2 regions of the Bacillus sp. 01N45 genome follow, and region 2 is predicted to be linked to the other one. Evidence: a T-box and tRNA genes for the amino acid it is inferred to sense, from the RefSeq annotation. Region 2 holds a T-box; the other holds one or more tRNA genes.
The links. A T-box is a leader RNA that pairs with one kind of tRNA and senses whether it is charged. The one in region 2 lies ahead of ileS2 (isoleucine--tRNA ligase), so its partner is inferred to be a tRNA-Ile.
Positions count from the first base shown of each region.

Region 1 (9,518 bases), 340 kb from region 2:
TCGTTATTCTCAATATCCCATTTATGTATTCAGGTTATAAGCAAATCGGGAAAACGTTCATGTTATCTTCGGCGTTCGGTATTGTAGCTTTAGCGTTTATTGAATCAACGTTACATGCTGTTCCGCCATTTACAACAGAGCCGATTTTAGCAACAGTGTTTGGTGGTCTTATTTTAGGTATTGGTGTAGGGCTCGTTATTCGCCATGGTGGATCAATGGACGGAACAGAAATTATGGGTATTTTATTAACGAAGAAATTACCTTTCTCTGTTGGCGAATTTGTAATGTTTGTGAACTTATTCATTTTTGCATGGGCAGCATTTGTATTTGGTGTTGAACAAGCTATGTATTCTGTTATGACGTACTATATCGCATTCAAAACAATTGATACAGTCATTCAAGGTTTAGATGAAACGAAAGCAGTTTTAATTGTATCAGATCAATATGAGGAAGTATCAAATGCGATTTTGCATCGTCTTGGTCGTGGAACTACAAAGCTTGTAGCGAAAGGCGGTTACACGGATAAAGAAAAAGAAGTTATTTATGCAGTTGTAACGCGTCTGGAAGTGACGAAGTTAAAATCAATTGTGTATGAAATTGATGCGAATGCGTTTGTTACGATTATGAATACACAAGAGACAAATGGTGGTAAGTTTAAATCGGCTATCCACTAGAAAATTTATCCAGTAAAAACCCTCGCCAATCGTTAGGGGATGGCCTCATCTGATTAAGGTTTCATTTTATAGGAATATTTTTCGGAAGCAGAGAATTTTTCTCTGCTTTTTGTTATAATAGTAAGGTTTCTTGAAAAAATTGATATATTTTAGGCAGATTGGTTTACAACTATAATAAGCTGTACTATAATTCAAATAGATATAAATCGGAATCATTCTGAATTAAAATAGGTGAGATGCTATGAATAATATATTAGAAATAGAAGGATTGTCATTTCGATATGAAGATCGAAATGTGTTAGAAGATATTAATTTGCAAGTTCCGAAGGGAGCTTTTTTAGGTTTAGTTGGGCCAAATGGTTCTGGGAAATCTACTTTGCTAAAATGTTTATTAGGCGTTTTAAAGCCAAAACAGGGAAGTATTCGTTTGTTTGGTGTTGACAGTAAGAAGTTTAAAGAATGGAACAAAGTTGGTTATGTGTCGCAAAAGGCAAATAGCTTTAATTCTGGTTTTCCGGCCACTGTTTTTGAAGTTGTATCAATGGGACTCGTTTCGAAAAAAGGGCTGTTTCGCTTTTTCACGAAAAACGATAAGGAAAAGGTAGAAAAAGCGATTGCTGATGTAGGGATGAGTGCGTTTCAAGGGCGCAATATCGGAGAACTTTCTGGTGGACAACAACAGCGTGTATTTATTGCTCGTGCGCTCGTTAGTGATCCTGAATTACTTATTTTGGACGAGCCCACTGTTGGAATCGATGTGAAGAATGTAGAAAGTTTTTATGAGATATTAGAGGATTTAAACAAAAGGTTAGGAATCACATTAATTCTCGTTACTCATGATATGGGAGCTGTTACAGAGAAGGTAACACATGTTGCATGCTTAAACCAACATCTACATTTCCATGGAAATGTAGAGAAGTTCCGAGAGTTAGAAGATGCAGAAATGTCCGTCTTATATGGACATCATGTTCATCGTTTAGAACACGAGCATGAGCATCACGGGAGGATATAATGATACAAGATTTTTTACAATATGACTTTTTACGGAACTCTTTATATGCAGGGATTTTAATAGGACTTGTTGCGCCGCTTATCGGTGTATTTGTTGTCATTCGCCGAATGTCGCTTATTGCGGATGCTTTAAGTCACGTGACATTATCGGGTATTGCTGCAAGTTTACTACTAGAAAAAACAATTTTCACAGGAGGATTTTTAAATCCGTTATATATGGGAATGATTTTTTCTATTGGTGGGGCGTTACTAATTGAAAAATTACGTACTGTATATAAACATTATCAAGAATTAGCAATTCCGATTATTCTTTCAGCAGGAATGGGGATTGGGGTTATTTTTATATCACTTGCAAATGGATTTAACACTGATTTATTTAGTTATTTATTTGGGAGTGTAAGTGCTGTAACAAGTACGGATTTAATAATCATCGGCATTGTAGCAATTGTTGTTATTGTAACGATCACTTTATTATACAAAGAGTTATTTTTACTATCGTTTGATGAGGAATATGCTGTATCAACCGGTTTGAGTGCAAAGTGGATTCACTTTATTTTCATTATATTGGTTGCTCTTGTTATTGCAGTATCAATGCGTGTAGTAGGGGTTCTTCTCGTATCATCATTAATGACGTTACCAGTTGCAGCAAGTATTCGTATTGCGAATGGATTTAAACAAACAATTTTCTTTTCCATTTTATTTGGTGAAATTGCAGTAATTGGTGGAATGTTTGCTTCATATCAACTTGATCTAGCACCAGGTGGTACAATTGTTATGATAGCAGTTCTTATTTTAATTGGTGCGATTTTATGGAAAAAGAAAAAAACTGCATAAAGTAGGGATAGATATGAATCTAACAGAAGCTTTACGCCTAATGAAAGATAAAGGATACAAACATACGGGGAAAAGGGAAGAAATGCTCAGGTTATTTGCAGCTCACAATCGTTATTTAACGGCGAAAGACGTTTTAGAGCATATGAAGGATGATTATCCAGGTCTTAGCTTTGATACGATTTATCGTAACTTAACGGTGTTTGCTGAAATCGGTGTTTTAGAACAAACGGAATTAAATGGTGAAAAACATTTTCGTTTTACATGTTCTATTATGGAACATCATCATCATTTTATTTGTTTAGATTGCGGGGGAACGAAAGAGATTACTTCCTGCCCGATGGATTTTATGAATAAAGATTTTAACGGTTATGAAGTAACCGGTCATAAGTTTGAAATATATGGCCGTTGTCCAAAATGTGCAAAATAAGAACTCGTCGGTTACATAACTGACGAGCTTTTTTACGTAAAAAAGAAGGTTGCCCACAAATATTGTGGCAACCTTCTTTTTATTGTTCTTGTGTTTCTTTTTCTTTTTCTCGTTCAGCAGCCATTTCAGCAGCAATTACATCAATTTCTTTTTTCAGTTCTTCTACCATTATTTCTTCTGGTACTTTACGAACAACTTGCCCTTTACGGAATAATAATCCTTCTCCACGTGCACCGGCAATACCGATATCAGCTTCACGAGCTTCACCAGGACCGTTTACAGCGCAACCAAGTACTGCAACTTTAATTGGTACTTTTAGTGTAGAGATGTATTCTTCCACCTCGTTAGCGATGCTAATTAAATCAATTTCAATACGACCACAAGTTGGACAAGAAATAAGTGTTGCTGCATTAGATGCAAGACCGAATGACTTTAATAGTTCACGCGCAACTTTTACTTCTTCAACTGGGTCAGCACTTAATGAAATGCGTAGTGTATTTCCGATGCCTTTATTTAAGATTGCGCCAAGACCAGCGGCACTTTTTACAGTTCCGGCAAATAATGTTCCGGATTCTGTAATACCTAAATGTAATGGGTAATCAAAAGCACGAGCAGCTTTTTCATATGCTTCAATTGCTAAGTTAACATCAGAGGCTTTCATAGATACGATAATATCGTGGAAATCTAAATCCTCTAAAATTTTAATGTGATGTAGGGCGCTCTCGACCATACCATCTGCAGTTGGGTATCCGTACTTTTCTAAAATGTGACGTTCTAATGAACCTGCGTTTACACCGATACGGATTGGAATACCGCGTTCTTTTGCTGCATTTACAACAGCTTCTACTTTATGGCGACGACCAATGTTACCTGGATTGATACGTACTTTATCAATGCCACCTTCAATTGCTTTTAAAGCAAGACGATAATCAAAATGAATATCAGCAACAAGTGGAATGTTGATTTGTTTTTTAATATCAGCAATAGCATTTGCTGCGCGTTCGTCTGGAACAGCAACACGGACGACTTGACAGCCAGCTTCTTCTAAACGTTTAATTTCAGCAACTGTTGCTTCAACATCATGTGTTTTTGTTGTTGTCATACTTTGTATAATTAATTCATTATTACCGCCAATTGTTAAATTACCGACTTTAACTGGACGTGTTTTTGTACGATGAGTCATTTCATTCACGAATAGATCGCTCTCCTTATAAAAGAAGTTTCTTATTTAGTCCCTCATATCAATGAAAGTATACGTGATACAGGGCTATAGAAACCGAAGTGCTCGGTTTCACTTTTACTATTGTATCAGCGCCTTTATGTAATTGACAAGGATTAAGTGATTGCTCATTGATATAACGGGAATTTATAAGACTTTCCAATTTGTATTTTTGTAGCAGATGTACTTTTGTTTAGTTGTTTAAAGTCATCAATTACCTTTTCAATGGAAGGGATTTTTTTCTTATTGATTTGTTCGGTAATAGAAAGAACTGTCTCACCTGTTTTGACTTCGATTGTTTTATAAGTTACATCTGTTTCTTTTTCTGCTTTGTTCTCTTTCTTTTGTTTTGTATCTGTATTTTCTTGCTTTATCGTTTGGGCAGCGGTTGTTTTTTTATATGAACTTAACATCGGTAAAGTGCCGATTTTTATATCGTAATAAAATATATAACCAAGAACAAGCACGAATAAGAATATACCTAATCTTTTCATATTCTTCACTCCTTTGCTAGGAATATATGCTTGTCCAAAAAAAAAATGCCTATTTAGGCATTTTTTCGTTTTTATTTTTCTTTCGGTTTTGGAACTTCTTTAATCGTTAAGTAAAGAACAATTAAAACAACTGCGATATAAATGAATGTTGAACCAGGTACAACAATTTTGAATAGATCCATAATCATAAAGAAGATTGTTGGAATTGTGTAGCTGTATGCAGTTAACGTCCATACTTGCTTATAAGATAATTTACGTTGACCGCTCATAGCAGAACCTATAAACGCAAGTAAAGTAATTCCTAAGAAAGTAATAAACAATTGGAATAGATATACTAACACGCCGATAACAGCTAGTAAAATTGGATAAATACTATCGAATACAGAAATGAAATCTTGCAAGTCTTTCTTCTCAAGAGATGTCCCTAATAAATCATTATAGGAGTATGTTTGTGTTTGACCATTTCCTATAGAAACTACTTTATCTTTTAAAATAAATAAACCAGTTTTGTTTTGATATGTTTCTATATCTGTTGTATTGGGATCAAATACGAAAAGAGCATCTCCTTCTTCCTTTAGAATAGGTTGTTCAATATCTGCTTTTAGTTCACCGTTTTCGATTTTAAAATCAGGTAAATCTTTTTCAATTGCTTGATTTACCATGGTAACACTATCTTGAATAAAGCTGCCGTAAAAGAATGTTCTTGGAATAGTAGTGATTAGACAAAGTAGCATAATATACAAAATGGTTTTTCCGATTTTTTGAAAACGGAATAACGCCATATCTTTAGGCGAATATACGCTTTTTGCTAATTGGGTAAATATGGACATAGATTCACTTCCTTTATGTATGTATAAAATCATTGTAACGTAGGAATCTAGAGAATCTCAAGATATATTATATTTACATATAGTGGAGATAACTAAATTTCTTTTTATTAATTTTCTTCTTTTATATGAGAAAAATACAATTGACACTTTTCTTTGCCATATGGTAAATTTATCTTACATTTCTTAAAGGATATATCCGATAGGAATTCCTTTATTTGATATGTTGTTACATACATAATTGTGGACCCTTAGCTCAGCTGGTTAGAGCAGACGGCTCATAACCGTCCGGTCGTAGGTTCGAGTCCTACAGGGTCCATATCCATTTCGCATGTTTATTATGTCAGTGGGAAGCTTCCTTGTAGAAGGGAGCTTTTTTTACGGAATATATGAGCATTTTAATTGAAAAGAAGTGGGATTTTTGCTACGTTAATGATAGCAAGACAATGTGATTTATTTGTTTGCACCCTATGGCAATTAGGGTAGAATGAAGTTGTATGTCACTTAAGTGGCAATACATAAACTGGGAGGAATATAACAATGGCAAAACACGAATTACCAAATTTACCTTATGCGTATGATGCTTTAGAGCCTCACTTTGACAAAGAAACAATGAACATCCATCATACAAAACATCATAACACTTACATTACAAACTTAAACGCTGCTTTAGAAGGTCATGCAGAATTAGCTGACAAAAGCGTAGAAGAATTAGTTGCAAACTTAAACGAAGTACCAGAAGCAATCCGTACAGCAGTACGTAACAATGGTGGCGGACATGCTAACCATACATTCTTCTGGACAATCTTATCTCCAAACGGCGGCGGACAACCAGTAGGCGAACTTGCAACTGCAATTGAAGCGAAATTCGGTAGCTTCGATGCATTCAAAGAAGAATTCGCAAAAGCTGGCGCAACTCGTTTCGGTTCTGGTTGGGCTTGGTTAGTAGTAAACAATGGTGAGCTAGAAGTAACAAGCACGCCAAACCAAGATTCTCCTCTAACTGAAGGTAAAACTCCAGTTGTAGGTTTAGATGTTTGGGAACATGCTTACTACCTAAATTACCAAAACCGTCGTCCTGACTACATCGGTGCATTCTGGAACGTTGTAGATTGGAACGCTGCTGAAAAACGTTACCAAGAAGCAAAATAATTGTAATAACGATAGAAAAAGCTAGGAGAATGCTCCTAGCTTTTTTCTATGCTTCCTTTTACATAATTGGGCTTGTCTTTGGAAGACTAGAACATGAAGTAAAGGAGAGTTGTGTATGAAGTGGAAACATATAATTGGTGACGTTGAAGTGAATCGGGATTTAGTGTTGTTGCTCCTTATTGGAGGTTTATACACGCTCGCAATTTCTTTATCGAATACGTTTGTTAACATTTATTTATGGAAACAAACACAAAATTATGTGAATCTTGGCTTGTATAATTTGGCCAGCGTTGTATTACAGCCTCTCACATTTCTTATAGGTGGGAAATTAGCGAAGCGTATTGATCGCTCAATCTTGTTACGAATAGGCGTAGGCACGTTAGCTATTTTTTTTATCGTTGTTTTAGTAGCGGGAAAAAGCGCTTCTCACTATATTTTATTAATGGGGGCTCTTTTAGGAGTCGGATATGGTTTTTACTGGCTCGCGTTTAACTTATTAACATTTGAGATTACAGAACCAGAAACAAGAGATTTCTTTAATGGGTTTCTTGGACTTCTTACATCCTTCTCTGGCATGATTGGACCGATAGCAGCTGGATACACAATTTCACGTATGGAAAAATGGAGCGGCTATACGGTCATATTCTTTCTTTCGTTAGTGTTATTTGCAATTGCTGTTATTTTAAGCTTTTTTGTATCTAAGAGAGAATGTGAAGGACGGTATGAAATTGTACAAGTATTGAAAGAGCGGCAGATTGATAAAAATTGGGGAAGAATTACACGTGCTCATTTTTTCCAAGGGTTGAGAGAGGGAACGTTTATTTTTGTGATTTCCGTGTACGTGTATTTAGCGACGGATAGCGAACTCGCCTTAGGAAAATATAGCTTAGTAAATTCTGCTGTATCATTTGTATGTTACTACTTAGTCACTCGTATGTTAAAGAAAGAGTGGCGGAAAAAAGCAATTTTGCTTGGAGGCATTATTTTATATGCTGTCGTATTTTTAGTTATATTCGACGTTACATACGCAAAATTACTTATTTATGCAGCGTGTATTGCGGTTGCATACCCTATTTTGCTCGTTCCGTACGGGTCCATGACATATGATGTAATTGGCAGAGCGAAAAATGCGAGAGAGTGGCGTGTAGAGTATGTAGTTGTCCGGGAATTATGGTTAAATGCAGGAAGAATTTGTTCGATTTTAAGTTTTTTATGTGCTGTATTATTCTTTCCGCCTGAAAAAAGTTTACCTTACTTATTATGTATTTTAGGTGCAGGACATTTCCTTATTTATTTTGCAGTTAAAAATGTCAAATATGATGAGGGAAATGCAAGTAAAACAAGTGTTGTAAGGCAAGGGACTGCGCAGAATCAAACAGAACCAGAAGGTTAACTTCTCGGTTGTTTTATGCTAGAATAGAAAAAGATGTAAGACAGCAGTGAGGACACCTGTATGAAGGTGTCCCTTTCACATTACATAGCTGTTGGTAGAGGGGGTTTGTATGAGCAAGAAGCAGAAACAACAAAAGAAAAAGACTCACGTTCCTTTTCGGTTAAACGTGCTGTTTTTCTGCGTGTTTTTAATGTTCTCCGCGGTTATTGTAAGGCTTGGATATGTACAAATTGTTCGCGGTGAGGAATATAAGAATGAAGTGGAGAGGAAAGAGAACTCGACGATAAGTAATCCTGTACCACGTGGGAAAATATTTGACCGTTATGGGCGAGCTGTAGTAGATAATGCAGCTGTACGTACGATTACATTTACAAAAATGAAAGGGTCAACTGCAGAGGCTCGCTTAGAAACAGCGGAAAAGTTAGCAGATTTGATTGAAGTCCCGACAGATAAATTAACAGATCGCGATAAAAAAGACTATTGGCTTGCTACGCACAAAGAGGAAGCTAAAGAAAAAATTACGAATAAAGATCGTCAAGAGTTAAAAGATAAAAAAATTGACGATAAAGAAGTAGATGAGCGTCAACGAAATCGCGTGACAGAAGAAGAAGTGAATCAATTATCCGCAAAAGATTTAGAAGTGCTAGCGATTAAAAGCAAAATGGACGGCGGATATGCGATGACGCCACAAGTCATTAAAAAGGATGCTACAGAAAAAGAATACGCGATTATTAGTGAAAATCTAGCAACATTACCGGGTGTAGATACAAATGTTGATTGGGATCGAAAGTATATTTATGATGATTTATTCCGAAGTGTACTTGGCGGGGTGTCAACGTCTGATGAAGGTTTACCGAGAGAAAGACTAGATTACTATCTTGTTCGTGATTATAATCGAAATGACCGCGTAGGGAAAAGTTATCTTGAGCAGCAATATGAAGATAGTTTGCACGGTAATAAAGCGGAAGTGAGAAATATTACAGATAAAAACGGTAATATTTTAGAAACGATTAATGTATCAAAAGGGCAAAGTGGTAACAATCTGAATTTAACAATTGATATGGAATTACAAAAGCGTGTAGAAGAAATTATCACTAAAAATTTATTGAGATATAAAGGGGGACAACCTCTTTTAGATCGTGCATTTGTTGTAATGATGAATCCGAAAAATGGTGAAGTTTTATCTATGGCAGGGAAACAGTTAGTGGAAGAAAATGGCGAAACGAAAGTGCAAGATTTCGCATTAGGAACGATGACAAGCTCTTATCCGATGGGATCAACTGTAAAAGGTGCGACGGTACTTACAGGATATCAAACAAATGCCATTCAACCAGGTTCCTACCAACTTGATGAACCAATCGTATTGAAAGGAACGCCGAAAAAATCTTCTTGGAAGACGATGGGATCTATTAATGATTTGACAGCATTAAAAATGTCTTCTAACGTTTATATGTTTAAAACGGCGATGAATCTCGCAGGTGTTCAAT
Region 1 is NZ_JBFTQW010000001.1:546,136-555,653, reverse strand. It holds gene AC1DMU_RS02940 (YitT family protein) at 1-674, shown strand, start outside; gene AC1DMU_RS02935 (metal ABC transporter ATP-binding protein) at 916-1,686, shown strand; gene AC1DMU_RS02930 (metal ABC transporter permease) at 1,686-2,519, shown strand; gene AC1DMU_RS02925 (Fur family transcriptional regulator) at 2,533-2,946, shown strand; gene ispG (flavodoxin-dependent (E)-4-hydroxy-3-methylbut-2-enyl-diphosphate synthase) at 3,026-4,129, opposite strand; gene yqfZ (protein YqfZ) at 4,294-4,659, opposite strand; gene AC1DMU_RS02910 (DUF1189 domain-containing protein) at 4,731-5,489, opposite strand; tRNA gene AC1DMU_RS02905 (tRNA-Ile) at 5,732-5,805, shown strand; gene sodA (superoxide dismutase [Mn]) at 6,027-6,638, shown strand; gene AC1DMU_RS02895 (MFS transporter) at 6,754-8,031, shown strand; gene AC1DMU_RS02890 (peptidoglycan D,D-transpeptidase FtsI family protein) at 8,141-9,518, shown strand, end outside.
Region 1: it encodes a tRNA-Ile, which carries the amino acid that the T-box ahead of ileS2 (isoleucine--tRNA ligase) is inferred to sense. The anticodon was not compared.

Region 2 (9,518 bases):
ATTAAAGCAGTGAATACATTTAATCCGGAAAAGAAAATAAAATTAGCGACATATGCCTCACGTTGTATAGAAAATGAAATTTTAATGCATTTGCGTCGGAATAATAAGAATCGTTCAGAAGTTTCTTTTGACGAACCGCTTAACATCGATTGGGATGGGAATGAACTTTTGTTATCAGATGTATTAGGTACAGATGATGATATTATTACAAAAGATTTAGAAGCTACTGTAGATCGTCATCTTCTAATGAAAGCATTGCATCAATTAAATGATCGTGAAAAACAAATTATGGAACTTCGGTTTGGGCTTGCTGGAGAAGAGGAAAAGACGCAAAAAGATGTGGCGGATATGCTTGGGATTTCACAGTCATACATTTCGCGTTTAGAAAAAAGAATCATAAAAAGATTACGAAAAGAATTTAATAAAATGGTGTAAAGAATAAGACCAGCCGTTATCTAGGCTGGTCTTATTCTCTTTCGTTGTATGAGAAGAGACAACGAAAATGAAAAATGAAGAGAAAACCGCATGCATAAAATCCCCTTCAAAGGAAATACTTTACACTGTACAGCAACTCCCGATAGGAGGGAACACTTTGACGAGAAACAAAGTAGAAATTTGCGGTGTTGATACAGCTAAACTTCCCGTACTAAAAAATGATGAAATGCGTAAATTATTTCGTGAAATGCAAAGTGGAGAGATAAGCGCAAGAGAGAAATTAGTGAATGGAAACTTACGTCTTGTACTGAGCGTCATCCAAAGATTTAATAACAGAGGAGAATATGTTGACGATTTATTTCAAGTTGGTTGCATCGGACTTATGAAATCCATTGATAACTTTGATTTAGGCCAAAATGTAAAATTTTCAACGTATGCTGTGCCGATGATTATTGGGGAAATACGCAGATATTTGCGTGATAATAATCCGATTCGCGTATCTCGATCATTACGAGATATTGCGTATAAAGCGTTACAAGTAAGAGAGAAATTGATTGCAGAAAATTCAAAAGAACCAACAGCAATGGATATTGCAAAAGTGCTTGAAGTGACTCATGAAGAAATTGTTTTTGCATTAGATGCGATTCAAGATCCAGTTTCATTATTTGAACCGATTTATAACGATGGGGGAGATCCTATCTTTGTTATGGATCAGTTAAGTGATGAAAAACAAAAGGACGAGCAGTGGGTTGAAGAGTTAGCACTGAAAGAAGGGATGAAGCGTTTAAATGATCGTGAGAAAATGATTATTCGAAAACGTTTCTTTCAAGGAAAGACACAAATGGAAGTTGCAGAAGAAATTGGGATTTCTCAAGCACAAGTGTCACGTTTAGAGAAATCAGCTATTAAACAAATGAATAAAACGATTCAAGGATAAGGTTTCACCATTTATGGTGAAACCTTTTTATATGTAATATAGTTTGTCTTCGCTCATAGTAGGGAAGCTGTGTTCATATAATGAAAATAATATGGGATTAGTAGAGGGTGCTTCCTGTTAATTTGAGAAACAGTGTTTTTTCAATTCGTCATATATAAGGGAGAGGATGAAAATGATAAGAATTTCGGAGTTGCAGATGAAAGAGGTAATAAATATTTCAGATGGAAAAAGGCTTGGGAATATTGGAGATATTGAAATTGATATGAACACAGGGAAGATCGGGTCTATTATTATTTCCAAACAGGCACGTATGTTAGGGATCTTTGGGAAGGATGTAGAAATTGTAATTCCTTGGGAGGAAATTATGAAAATTGGGGAAGATGTCATACTTGTTAGAGTAAATCCTGTTAATTCTGTAACAGAATCAATACAAACACCGACAATTTCATAAAGAATATTACAAATTCCTCTTTTTTTTCTGTTGGCATTATGAAAAAATAAAAGTATGGTAAAATAGACAGGAAGTACCATGCTTTTTTATGTTATTTTAATTAAAAGGAGTCACTTTATGAGACAACCATTTAAATATGTGGACGGTATACTGTATTTACAAGCGTGGAAAGAACTTGGAAACATTACTGCTGGATTTACGACAAAAGATGGTGGGGTAAGTACGGGCTCCTTTCATGCGATGAATTTAGGATTACATGTGAATGATATCGTGGAGAACGTTCATGAAAACAGACGCATTTTAGCAAATAAGTTACAAAAACCATTAGAAAACTGGATTTGCTCTGAACAAGTTCATGATCATCATGTTGAAAAAGTAGGACAACAGGAAAAAGGAAGTGGCGTCTATTCATATGAAGACGGCATTTCAAAAACAGATGGCATTTATACGACTAATAATGATGTTCTTCTAACATCATGTTACGCGGATTGTGTTCCACTCTATTTTTATGCACCATCACATGGTATGATAGGACTTGCGCATGCTGGATGGAAAGGGACTGTAAAAGAGATTGCAAAGGAAATGATTCAAAAATGGAATGCAGAAGGGATTTCAAGTGATGAAATTCATGTTGCAATTGGACCAGCAATTGGATCTTGTTGTTACGTTGTTGATGATCGAGTGTTAACAGCAGCAGAGCAAGTAGTAAACGGCTCTGTCCCTTATAAAAAAATTTCTGATGGGCAGTACGCAATTAATTTAAAAGAAATTAATCGTATATTATGTGTACAATCAGGCATAAAAGAAGAGAATATTGTAATGTCATCTCTTTGTACAAGCTGTGAAGAACAACTATTTTTCTCTCATCGTCGTGATCAAGGTAAGACAGGAAGAATGTTGAGTTTCATAGGTTTTAAGGAGGAAGAAAGCAAGTGACAGTACAAAAAAATTTAACAACTGTAAATGAAGCAATTAAACAATCTTGCGTACGAGCGGGACGTTCGTTGCAAGATATTAAACTCGTTGCGGTTACAAAAACGGTAGGAATTGAAAAAACAAACGAAGTAATTGAAGCTGGAATTATCGATTTAGGTGAAAATAGAAATGAAAGTTTCTTACAGAAGTACGAACATTTCGGTTCAAAAGTGAATTGGCATTTTATTGGATCATTACAAACGAGAAAAGTAAAAGAAATCATTAATGAAATTGATTATTTACATTCGTTAGATCGTCTTTCACTTGCAAAAGAAATTCAAAAACGTGCTGATAAGAAAGTGAAATGTTTTATTCAAGTGAAAACATCATCTGAAGAATCAAAGCAAGGATTGGCAATAGAAGAAACCGTTTCTTTTATTCAAAGTTTGCAAGAATTGGATAAGATTGAAGTGGTGGGACTAATGACAATGGCTCCGTTTACAGAAGAAGAGGAAGAAATCAGACGCTGTTTTAAGGAGTTGTGTATGCTACAAACAGAGGTGCAGGAGCTAGAATTATTACATGCGCCATGTAAAGAATTATCAATGGGAATGTCTAATGATTACACGATTGCAATTGAAGAAGGTGCTACATATATTCGTTTGGGGACGATTTTAGTAGGAAAAGCGTAAAAGGAAGGAGAATCTTATTATGAGTTGGTCAAAAGTAAAATACTTCTTTTTTGATACACCGGAAGAAAAAGAAGCAGCTCAATATAGTTATGAAAAGGAGCAAACAGACATGAAGAAGCAGCAAGATCCGCCAGAACAACAAGATGTTGCGTTTCCAAAAGCGCAACCGAAACAAAATGTTGTGAGCATTGAAACGGCAAAGCAATCTTCAAAAGTTGTTTTATTAGAACCACGCACATATTCGGAAGCACAAGGGATTTCGGACCATTTAAAAGGTAGACGAGCTGTTGTGATTAATTTACAACGAATGTCTACTGATCAAGCTGTACGTATCGTTGACTTTTTAAGTGGTACTGTATACGCTATAGGCGGGGACATTCAAAAAATAGGACCGAAAACATTTATGTGTACCCCTGAAAATGTAGATATTGTTGGTGCAATTTCAGAGTTATTCGGTGAAGAAGAAGACACAAATATAAAGAGGTGGTAATACGCCATGGTAACAGTTTTAAACGTTTTAATTACTGCTATCGAGATCTACTCGTGGGCACTTATTATTTACATTCTTCTATCATGGTTCCCTGGTGCAAAGGAATCAACTTTTGGAGAAATTCTTGCGCGTATTTGTGAACCGTATTTAGAACCATTTCGCAGATTTATTCCGCCGCTTGGTATGATTGATATCTCTCCACTCGTTGCGATTTTCACGTTAAAGCTTGCTACGAATGGTTTAATAAGTATATTCAACTATTTCTTATAGTAAGAGGTTAAATACATGAGCATCTATGAACATTTCAGACCCGATGAAGAGGTCTTTGTGGATAAGGTGTTAGAGTGGAAGCGAGCAGCGGAGTACCATCAAGTGAAGTTAACAGACTTCCTTGATCCAAGACAACAACAAATTGTCACTATGGTAATAGGACAAGGGGATGTTGCTGTACAGTTTGATGGTGCAACGCCTCATGCAGAGCGTAAGAGAGCACTCATTTATCCGGACTATCTAGTAGTGAATGAAGAGGAATTTCAAGTAGAAGTATTGGAAATTGACTATCCTTCCAAGTTTTATACGCTAGAACATAGGCAAATATTAGGTACATTTATGTCTCTTGGTTTAACGAGAGAAAAATGTGGTGATATTTTGCTTCAAGAAGATCGTGCCCAAATTGTAGTCGCGAAAGAAGTTGTATCTTATATTGAGATGAACTTACAATCTATAGGGAAAGTGAAAGTCTCCTTATCACCAGTGCAAGGAGAAAAAATTCTACAGATGCAAGAAACGTGGGGAGAGAAATCTGGAACGGTTTCTTCACTTCGTTTAGATGTTATGTTAGCTGAAATGTTACATATATCCAGACAAAAAGTACAACCTTTCATAAAAAATGGTTTAGTAAAAGTTAATTGGAAAACAGTGGAGCAAACTTCTTATGAATGTTATCCAGGAGATGTTTTTTCAGTGAGAGGATATGGACGAAGTAAATTGTTTTCTGTAGAAGGTAGAACAAAGCGCGACAAATGGAGAATTTTGTATGGTATACTAAAATGATTGGTTTTTTAGAAGGAAATCCTCCTATTTTGTCGAAGAAAAGATATAATTGAAATAGGAAATTTAGATAACTACTTGGAGGTGGCGTTGTGCCGTTAACACCATTAGATATTCATAACAAAGAATTTGGTCGCGGATTCCGTGGCTATGATGAAGATCAAGTAAATGAGTTTCTTGATCAAATTATCAAAGATTATGAATTAGTCATTCGTGAGAAAAAAGCTCTAGAAGAAAAAGTTGCGCAATTAGAAGGGAAGTTAGATCATTTCTCTAATATTGAAGATACGTTAAACAAATCTATCATCGTTGCACAAGAAGCAGCGGAAGAAGTAAAACGTAATGCGCAAAAAGAAGCAAAATTAATCGTACGTGAAGCTGAAAAGAATGCAGACCGTATTATTAACGAAGCGTTAGTAAAATCAAGAAAAGTTGCCTTTGATATTGAAGAGCTAAAGAAACAAGCGAAAGTATTCCGCACTCGTTTCCGTATGTTATTAGAAACACAGCTTGAAATGTTAAACAACGATGATTGGGATAAACTAATTGAGTTAGAAGACGAAGTAGATGAACTGTTGAAAAAAGAAGAAACAGTGTAAGCTTGACGTTTTTCTCATTATTACATATAATTTTAAACAACATATTTATTAAGAAAAACGAAGATAGGGATAAGTACCTTTTTCATACCTTATATAGCGAACTGAGGATGGTGTAAGCTCAGGATAAGGAGATAATGGGAATATCACCCTGGAGTTCCGCGCTGAACAAATAGAGTAAGCGTAGGCGTATATTCGCGTTAAGAATATAAAGAGGATTGTATACATACGTATAGGATCTACTAGGGTGGTACCGCGGGAGACTTTCTCGTCCCTTTTTGGGATGAGAAGGTCTCTTTTTTATTCCGTTTTTTAAGTGTTTCTTTTATACATGTAAGGAGGAATTGAGCATGGAGTACAAAAATACATTACTAATGCCAAAAACAGAGTTCCCAATGCGTGGGAATTTACCAAAACGTGAGCCTGCAATGCAAGAACAGTGGGCTGAAATGAATATTTATGAAAAGGTACAAGAACATACGAAAGGTCGTCCTTTATTTGTACTGCATGATGGACCTCCATATGCGAATGGTGACATTCATATGGGACATGCATTAAATAAAGTGTTAAAAGACTTTATTGTTCGTTATAAATCAATGACTGGTTACTGCGCACCATATGTACCGGGTTGGGATACACACGGTTTACCAATTGAGCAAGCTTTAACAAATAAAGGTGTAAAGCGTAAAGAAATGACAGTTGCTGAGTTCCGTAAGTTATGTGCAGAGTATGCATATGAACAAGTAGAACGTCAACGTGAACAATTTAAGCGTTTAGGTGTACGTGCAGATTGGGATAACCCATATATTACTTTAGAGCCGGCTTATGAAGCGCAACAAATTAAAGTGTTCGGTGATATGGCGAAAAAAGGTTATATCTATAAAGGGCAGAAACCAGTTTACTGGTCTCCAACGAGTGAATCAGCTTTAGCAGAAGCTGAAATTGAATACCAAGATAAAAAATCAGCATCTATTTACGTAGCATTCCCTGTAAAAGACGGAAAGAACGTATTAGAAGGTGATGAGAAATTCATTATCTGGACAACAACACCTTGGACGTTACCTGCAAACTTAGGTATTTCTGTTCACCCAGAACTTGAATACGCTATTGTAAAAGTAAATGCTGAAAAATATATTATTGCTTCTGAACTATTTGAGACAGTTGCAAAAACGTTAGAGTGGGAAAATGCTGAAGTTGTGAAAACGGTAAAAGGTAGCGAACTTGAGTATACAGTTGCAAAACATCCATTCTACGATCGTGATTCATTAGTTATGCTAGGAGATCACGTAACAACAGATGCAGGTACAGGTTGTGTTCATACAGCACCAGGACACGGGGAAGATGACTTCGTTGTTGGTAAAAAGTATGGATTAGAAGTACTTTGCCCAGTTGATGATAAAGGTGTATTAACAAATGAAGCACCTGGATTTGAAGGCTTATTCTATGATAAAGCTAACAAGCCAATTACAGAAAAATTAGAAGAAGTAGGCGCGTTACTGAAGCTAACATTCATTACGCATTCATACCCACATGATTGGAGAACGAAAAAACCAATTATTTTCCGTGCGACAGCACAGTGGTTTGCATCTATTGAAGCGTTCCGTAAAGAATTATTAGAAGCTGTTGCGGAAACAAAATGGGTACCAGCATGGGGAGAAACTCGTCTTCATAATATGGTTCGTGACCGTGGTGACTGGTGTATTTCTCGTCAGCGTGCATGGGGTGTGCCAATCCCTGTATTCTATGCAGAGAATGGTGATCCAATTATTACAGATGAAACAATTAACCATGTAGCAGATTTATTCCGTGAGCACGGTTCTAACGTATGGTTTGAGCGTGAAGCGAAAGATCTATTACCAGAAGGATTTACACATACAGGTAGCCCAAATGGTGAATTCCGTAAAGAAACAGACATCATGGATGTATGGTTCGATTCAGGTTCTTCTCACCAAGCAGTATTAGAAGAGCGCGAAGACTTACAACGTCCAGCTGATTTATATTTAGAAGGATCTGACCAGTATCGTGGTTGGTTTAACTCTTCATTATCAACAGCAGTTGCTGTAACAGGTAAAGCTCCATATAAAGGCGTACTAAGCCATGGTTTCGTATTAGATGGTGAAGGACGTAAAATGAGTAAGTCGATTGGAAACATCGTCGTACCGAAGAAAATTATGGATCAATTAGGTGGAGATATTTTACGCTTATGGGTATCTTCTGTTGACTATCAATCTGATGTACGTATTTCAGATGATATTTTAAAACAAGTAGCAGAAGTGTATCGTAAAATCCGTAACACATTCCGTTTCTTATTAGGAAACTTAGATGACTTTAAGCCAAGTGAAAATACAGTAGCTGTAGCTGAACTTCGTGAAGTAGATCGTTACATGTTAGTGAAATTAAATGACTTAATTACAAAAGTAAAAGAAGCATATGAAACATACGACTTCGCTGCTGTGTATCATGCAATTCATAACTTCTGTACAATTGATTTAAGTTCATTCTACTTAGACTTTGCAAAAGACATTTTATACATTGAAGGTGCAAACCATGAAGATCGTCGTGCAATTCAAACTGTATTATATGATGTTCTTGTTGCATTGACGAAACTTGTAACACCAATCTTACCGCATACAGCTGATGAAGTATGGCCATACATTCCGGGTGTAACAGAAGAAAGTGTACAATTAACTAATATGCCAGAAGCTGTACAATTAGATGGTGCGGAAGCATTAAAAACAAAATGGGATGCATTTATGACGCTGCGTGATGACGTATTAAAAGCGTTAGAAGTAGCTCGTAATGAGAAAGTAATCGGTAAGTCATTAAATGCAAGTATTACGCTATATCCGACTGTAGAAATGAAAACTATGTTAGAGTCTATTAGCGAAGACTTAAAGCAATTATTCATCGTTTCTGAGTATAAACTTGGTGGTATGATGGAAGAAGCGCCAGCAGATGCGCCGAAGTATGAGCATACAGCGGTTGTTGTTGCTCAAGCAACTGGTGAAACATGTGAACGTTGTTGGGTAGTTTCAGAAACAATTGGTAAAGACGCTGAACATGAAACATTATGTGAGCGTTGTGCAACAGTTGTTAAAGAAAACTATGTAAAATAATAAAAAAACTGACTGTGCGTAAGTACAGTCAGTTTTTTTGTTGATGATATATTAAAATAACTTTCACTCTCTTTCCTATGAAGGAAAAATGTGTGTGAGGTAAGCATAGAAATTTCGGACACACTAATCGTACATTGCAGCTGGGAGGAATGTACACGTGAATGAAATGTATATGGAAATCAAAGAAGAATTGCAATTGATGCGAAAAGAGTTACAAGAGAGGCTAGCTAAAGAGGTCATGCACAAATATGATACAGAGTTTAGCGAAGAGCTTGGATATGAAATTAAGGAAGAGATAAAGAAAAAACTCCTATTACATGATATAAAAGAGGACTTAAAAGATGTAGAACGTGCATTATTTAAAATGGAAATAGATATGTATGGTATTTGTGAAGAAACGGGGAGAGCAATTTCGGTAAAACAAATGAAGACGATGCCGACTGCCCGTACCATTCATGAATTTTTCTATGAAAAAGTAAATGTATGAATGCGCACAATGATATTATATTACCTTTTTTTAATTTATTTTATTCTTCTATAAAGGTTCATTGTGAAAAGGTTGCAGCTATGCTAAAATTTTGAGGTACACTGTCTTTGTGGGGGAAATGAAAATGATATATTATGTAATAGCGTTATTTGTCATTGCCATCGATCAAATATCGAAATGGCTAATTGTAAAGAACATGGAATTGGGTACGAGCATTCCGATTATCGATAATGTATTATACATAACATCACATCGAAATAGAGGAGCTGCCTGGGGGATTTTAGAAAATAAAATGTGGTTTTTCTACATTATTACAGTCGTTTTTGTAGTATTTATCGTAATTTATATG
Region 2 is NZ_JBFTQW010000001.1:201,921-211,438, reverse strand. It holds gene sigE (RNA polymerase sporulation sigma factor SigE) at 1-435, shown strand, start outside; gene sigG (RNA polymerase sporulation sigma factor SigG) at 593-1,372, shown strand; gene AC1DMU_RS00980 (YlmC/YmxH family sporulation protein) at 1,545-1,823, shown strand; gene pgeF (peptidoglycan editing factor PgeF) at 1,941-2,759, shown strand; gene AC1DMU_RS00970 (YggS family pyridoxal phosphate-dependent enzyme) at 2,756-3,430, shown strand; gene AC1DMU_RS00965 (cell division protein SepF) at 3,450-3,920, shown strand; gene AC1DMU_RS00960 (YggT family protein) at 3,927-4,190, shown strand; gene AC1DMU_RS00955 (YlmH family RNA-binding protein) at 4,206-4,973, shown strand; gene divIVA (septum site-determining protein DivIVA) at 5,063-5,569, shown strand; T-box leader at 5,621-5,845, shown strand; gene ileS2 (isoleucine--tRNA ligase) at 5,917-8,682, shown strand; gene AC1DMU_RS00940 (TraR/DksA C4-type zinc finger protein) at 8,840-9,169, shown strand; gene lspA (lipoprotein signal peptidase LspA) at 9,294-9,518, shown strand, end outside.